2 regions of the Thalassotalea ponticola genome follow, and region 1 is predicted to be linked to the other one. Evidence: predicted binding sites of a transcription regulator. Region 1 holds the regulator's gene; the other holds the start of a gene.
What was found. Region 1 encodes LexA, which represses DNA repair genes until DNA is damaged. Its sites were predicted from a motif close to TACTGTATNNNNATACAGTA; they were not measured.
Positions count from the first base shown of each region.

Region 1 (3,435 bases):
GGAATTTGAGTTATCTTCCATGGCGATCAGCGTTTTGGTTGCTGGCCATGCCATGGCAATAAGAATAAAAACAGGAATGGCCGTCCACAGTATCTCTACTTTCGTGCTTTCATGAAAATCAGCTGGCTTAGATCCCTTTGATTTACGGTGGAAAAGCATTGACCAAAACATGGCCCCAAATACGACAATACCGATGGCGGTACAGATCCACATGACCATCATATGCAAGTCATAGACATTTTGGCTGACATCCGTCACACCTTTAGTCATATTGAATTGCGACTCAGCATGAACTGAACTGACAAACATACTTGTCAACAACAGCCAACTCAGGTTGCGTCTTTTCACTCGACATCTCCTCTGCTTATTAAGCCAAAGAAAATACAGAAAGAAGGACAAGATACATCTTAATTCGATGTCGCAAATTTCCGTAAATTTTATTTTTATAGTGCGGTTGAAATTTCACCGCTGTTATTTACGTACAGCAAATCTACGTTGGGTTTTGATGTGGTAGATATTGCGCGTGTTATTGTTGTTATGTGTTGCGCTTTTTCGTTATTACGCGATACAAATGCCAATAACTGATTAATACGTATACTAGAATTACTCAATTTTTATACGAGGTAAAGCTGTTTGTGTAAAAAATGATAGAATTTTTGGATATTTAGTAATGACTACGTGTAGAGCAAATACTCTTTATTTTTTATGGATTTACGATTTTTTCGTCGGAGGGAAAAATGTTTCACACTAAAGGTGTCGGTGTAAAGGGATAGTGTTCTGCGGGACAAATAAAAAAGCGCCTTCAACAAAAGGCGCTTGATTGTTCGATTGTAAAAGGTGAGTTTCTATTGGTAGATAATAGAACTGCAGTTAGCAGTTAGCAGTTAGCAGTTAGCAGTTAGCAGTGAGACTACCGCTATTACATCCAGTCGGCGTTGCGAATAACACCTACTGCGATACCTTCAACATTAAAAGGCGTTGCGGCTAAATCAACGACAATCGGTTCAAAGTCTTTATTTTCGGCGTGTAAGTACACCACATTACCTTCTCGTTTAAAACGCTTTACGGTAACGTCATCTTCCACACGAGCAACAATAACTTGGCCATTGTGGATATCAGTTGTTTGATGCACGGCAAGTAAATCACCATCCATAATACCAATATCTTTCATACTCTCGCCGTTAACGCGCAGTAAGTAATCGGCGGCTGGATGAAATAGGTTGCCATCAATTTTGTATCTATCTTCAATGTGCTCTTGTGCCAAAATGGGTTCACCGGCAGCGACGCGACCAATAAGTGGTAGGCCGTCGTCGTCGATGTGCTCTTCTGCGAGTTTGATACCGCGTGACGTGCCTGGCAGCATTTCAATAAAGCCTTTCTTGGCTAGTGCTTTTAAATGTTCTTCGGCGGCGTTGGCAGATTTAAAGCCAAAAAAGTTAGCAATTTCAGCACGTGTCGGTGGCATACCGGTGGCGTTTATTGTTTCTTTGATTAAATCAAATATTTGTTGTTGTCTGGCAGTTAGTGCTCGCATGTTAATTTGGCCTGTTTATTCGTACAGTTACTGTTAGTATATACAGCTTGTGGATTATCGCAACAGCAAATTAAAAATAAGGTATGTGTGTGTGCAATCCAGTTTATTTCTAAAATAATCCAAGCAAAATAAACTGAGCAAATACTTTAATGCGGGTTAACTTCAGTGAACTGTCATGTTTTTGCTGGAAAATGATCGAAAATGAGGTGATAAGATCAAAAAATGAGCCTATCTAAGGTCTTTGTGATTTGAATGCCAATCTTTTGTATTTAACCAGTTATTGGTCCATATAAGCATCTTGTGACGTTGACTTAATTTGTATAAGTCTCGACTTGAACTGTCAGACGTGAATAATAGGTCTTAACCAAATCTGACAATCACACTAATCGTAGATCTGCTAATAGGCTATGACCGCTTTGTGCCATTTTCTGCCCGTTAGCAATTGCTAATATACGCTGGTTTCGAGGTAATAACACCTCAATAAGTGGCGCAAAATAGTTGGCTAAAATAAGCGAGGCACGAGCGCAGCCAACTGTTTTGCGTCCATGACTTTATTGCCTTGTTATGGGGATCTGCGCAACTTAAAAAGCTTAAATAAAAAGGCTAAACCAAAACAAATTAAACAAAGGGTTATAAAGCGATCAAAATTTGCTATATGAGTATTGTCAATATTCTCAGGAGATGAAAAAGCGCCTAAGAAATATAAGCCGATTGTCCATCCGACCAAAATCGGGCTGAATTTGTCAAACGCAAAATGAAAAGCATTCTTGACGTCCTCTAACACTCTTTTGATCCTCATAACAGTTGCAATAAGTGGAAATATCCATGAAACACGGAATTATTCCACGTTTTATTAAATGATAATTATCGGTATTACTAAACCGACCGTTGATCGCTCTTTACTGCCTGTTAGCCTAAAGGCTTTTCGCATTTGTGGCAATTGTTCTCAGGCCACCGAATGTTAAACGCACTTAAACCTCGGAATACCTGACCAGCACCGCAATTTGGGCATCGTAGATTCAAAGCGAACCAAATAACATATATTCCAAAACCCAATGCAGCTAAGAAGTGCCAAGTAATAAAACTCACATCATTTGGCGTATCTAAATATTTGTGAATGGCAGTCAACAACACTTGAATAGCCAGCATCCGGATTAATTTTTTCTTATTGTTATTCATCGTATTAATAAGGTCTGCTTATCGCTCAAAGCGGTAGTTGCCTCCGCCACTTCGCTTCATACTAACCTAACCGACCGCCAAGTCAAATATTCACTTTTATGAATAAAAATTCGAGGACTAAGCCTCGAATTTGTTGGTCGCCCCACTTAAGGTTAATGCCTTGTGAAGAAGGCGGTTTTCATTTATTCATATTAACGTCCTAGTAAGAATATTGAGCCTAACTAAAATATAATTCTAAGCACAACAATGTACGTAGCTCGACTCTGCAGTCTTAGCTCAGCCTAAAATCAATTTGTACACTATGGCACTTGCTTAATGCTGGCGAGCCACTTTTAGTCATAGGGATATATTCCCACTGTGAAAGAGCCTGTTTTGCAGCGTCTATAAAAGTATCTGAAGGAAATGACGATATTGGTTCAATATTTATTGGCTTGCCTTGTTCAGATATATCAAAATTAAATTGAACATACCCTTCAACTTTATCTCTTGCCGCTTGAATTGGGTACTTAGGAGCTACTCTATTGATAGAGTTCTTATAAGAATTATATTCGAGCCTGTCGGAGTCATTGGACTCAAAGCCTTCACATTTGCTATTAAAACTTAAAGTTTCATTGTTTGTTGAAGCACAACCTAACAAAAAACACATCACTGTTATATTGGTTATTAATAGCTGATTCAAAGTAATTTCCCTGTTAAGTAACTATTTATTTTAAATTTTTCAG
Region 1 is NZ_CP166871.1:309,809-313,243, forward strand. It holds gene coxB (cytochrome c oxidase subunit II) at 1-309, opposite strand, end outside; gene lexA (transcriptional repressor LexA) at 920-1,534, opposite strand; gene ACAY30_RS01405 (energy transducer TonB) at 2,985-3,392, opposite strand.

Region 2 (3,435 bases), 1.6 Mb from region 1:
TGCTTGGTTTAATTGCCTACATTCTACAACAACCTGGCGCCAGTGAAGGCGTAGCAATGTACTTAACGCCTAACTTTGAGCAGGTAAAAGATCCACAGCTGATCATCTCTGCCATGGGACAGGCGTTTTTCTCGCTATCTATTGGCGTTGGCGGAATGATGGTATATGGCTCTTATTTGAAAAAAGATGCCAATTTAGGCAAGTTAGTGCTCTCTATTGGCGCATTAGACACACTGATTGCGTTTTTAGCGGGCCTGCTAATTATTCCGACCTTATTTGTGGCTCAGCACATGGGGCAAGAAGTCTTTCGCGATGGTCAACTTATTGGTGGGCCGCAATTGATTTTTGCCACCCTGCCCGCCCTATTTGAATCAATGGGCCAAATTGGTATTTATGTGTCACTGGTGTTCTTTTCACTGATGTCAATGGCAGCGTTGACCTCGACGATTTCATCAACGGAAGTTCCGGTTGCCTATTTGGTTGAAGACAAGGGCTATTCGCGGACTCGGGCGACGCTACTGGTATCGATTATCGTGTTGTCGGCAAGCATGACGTTAGTGTTTAACTTTGATCCACTTTTTAGCATGGTGATCAATTGGGTGAACTCGTTCCAGCTGCCAATCATGGGCTTGTTTTATTTTATCGTCGTGGGTTGGATGTACAAGCGAGGCAATCAACTTGCCGATAAACAATTGCTACAACAAAAGCCGTGGTTGAAATTTTGGGCAAACTACTTGCGTTTTGTTTGCCCCTTATTGCTTTCGGTAGTGTTTATTAACGTCATTAGCAACAGCTAACCCCCTATTAGCGCACCAACGTCTGCTCAAACACCCGAGCAGGCTTGGTGTCATCATCACCTTGTGACAAGTCAACCTGCTCAATTTTTTCAAACCGACTGCTGATTTTATTCGCTGATGTATGAATTTTTTTAACGTCGTTAGCGGCTTGATCAATATGTCTGGCGAGATGATCAAAGCGCTCTTTAAAGCGATTAAAATCTGTACCTAGCATGTGTAAGTGCTCTTGGATTATATGAACCTGTTGACGCGTCGCCTCGTCTTTCAGCACACTGCGCACGGTGGTAAGTACCGCCATTAACGTGGTTGGCGAAGTTAACCAAACCCGCGAGCGGTATGCCAGTTCAACAAGCTCAGGGAAATGGGCGTGAATTTCGGCAAAAATCGCCTCCGCCGGTAAAAACATAATGGCTCCATCAGCGGTTTCTTTATCTAAGATATACTTACTGCTGATGTCATTAATGTGTTTCTTGATATCTTGTTTAAATTGATTCTGGTAATTTTTCCGCTCGACATCACTTATTCCCACTTCGGTCATTTTGCGATAGCTTTCTAACGGAAATTTCGAGTCAATAACGATATTACCGGTCGGTTGCGGTAAAAATAATATGCAATCGGCGATCTTGGCATTGGATAAGGTATATTGCAGGGCAAAGTGTTTTTCGGGCAGTACATTGCGAATTAGCGCATTGAGTTGAACTTCACCAAATGCGCCGCGAGAGCGTTTATCCGACAGCACTTCTTGCAAACTGACCACGTTACTAGACAGTTCGGTTATTTTGCGCTGAGCATCGTCAATAATCGCTAAACGCTTGACGATGTCGTTAAATGTTTTCGTGGTTTTATCAAAGCCTTCTGAAAGGCGCTTTTCAACACCTGCGGAGATCTCCTGTAGGCGTTTATCGGTGTTTTGGGTTAATTCGTTCATCCGCTTGGCCAAAACTTCGCCGTTGGCTTGCATCGCTCGACTCAACTCTTCGCGGTTTTGCGCGGTAGTGCTCTGCAAATGCCCAACCAACTGATTTATCGCCTCGATTTGATTCTTATTAAACTGCTGTTTGTGCTCGGCCAATTGCTCGGTCAACGACAATCGAAGTTGCGCGAGTTGTTGTTGTGTGGCGTTGATAAAGTTGTTTTGTAATTGACTTTGTTGTTGACTAATTTTATCAATGTGAGCAATTTTTTCTGCCATTACCGCGTTGTCACGGCTGTCGTGTTGCGCTTGGGTTTTCAGTTGTTTTAATTGGTTGATAACAAACAGGGTTAAGCCGATCAGTAAAAGTATCAGCGTCGCTACCACAATGGGCAGTAATAACGGGTTATCCAAACTCATAAGGTCTTCTTGATTTTTTATACTGGTTATATGTACAGTCATTAAATCACAGATAGCCCCTATTGCAAAGCGTTAAAAAAAATCTCGTCGCTGAATATCAGCAACGAGATTTTTTAATCAATGTATATGGTCAAGCGACGTTTACTTGAGGTATTTTTTCATCCAAGCAAACACTTCGCGATACCATTCTTTTAAGTTATCGGGGTTGCGAATGTGGTGATCTTCATCGGGGAACATCACTAAGCGTGAATCGATACCCTTGCGTTGCAATACCGTAAACGCAGCCAGCGACTGACTGTAAGGCACGCGGTAATCCAGTTCACCTTGAATAACCAACATCGGCATAGTCCAGTTATCGACATGGGCTGAAGGATCAAACTTGTCGTAATTTTGTTTAAATTGCCAATAAGGCCCTGAGAAATCGTGCTCTGGGAACCACAGCTCTTCAGTGGTGTGGTAAAAGCTCTTCATATCAAACAGACCTGCATGGTTAACGATACAGTTGAAACCGTCTGACCAGTTACCCATGATCCAATTCATCATATAACCGCCATACGACGCCCCTAGCGCACAGGCGTTATCAGCGTCCAACCAAGGCTGTTGCTTGCTGATGTAAGCCATACCCTTTTGCAGATCAACCAGGGGTTTGCCTCCCCAATCACCACTTATTGAGTCGGTAAACTGTTGACCATAACCGGTTGAACCGTGAAAATCTATCATCACCACGCCGTAACCCTGTGCTGCCCATAACTGCGCATTCCAACGATAGTGGAACATATTGCCAAAACTACCTTGCGGGCCACCGTGTACTAGAAAAGCAATGGGGTATTTTTGACCTTGTTTAAAGTTGGCCGGCTTTACCCAATAACCATGAACATCTTCGTTGTTCCAGCCTTTAAATTTGAATTGTTCAAATGCCCCCATGTCGACATTGGCTAGCTCTTGTTTGTTTACCTGTGTTAATTGCTGAAGGCCAAAACCATCTTTTGAAATAACGTATACATCGGCGGGGCTGGCTAAGTTATGGCGAGTAAAGTACACCTTGTCACCATTGATAGACACATCTGCGGCATAGCCATCATTAAAGATGGTGTTGACATCACCGAAGGCGAGATCGATTTCAAAAATTGATTTTTGACCAACATCTTGGGCCACCGCAATCACCGAGCGATTGTCGTGATCAAATTGGAAGCTGGCAATCGAACGATCCCACAACGGTGCAACTTGTTTGACATCGCCGGTTTGTAGGTCTTTGATCGTTAGCGTGTACTTGTCCGATTCATACACTGGTGTTTTCATCGCTTT
Region 2 is NZ_CP166871.1:1,939,430-1,942,864, forward strand. It holds gene ACAY30_RS08380 (sodium-dependent transporter) at 1-797, shown strand, start outside; gene ACAY30_RS08385 (DNA recombination protein RmuC) at 805-2,130, opposite strand; gene ACAY30_RS08390 (S9 family peptidase) at 2,272-3,435, opposite strand, start outside.
Region 2: ACAY30_RS08385 (DNA recombination protein RmuC) is a predicted target of LexA. The motif match lies at 2,151-2,170, and genes of this name have one in related genera.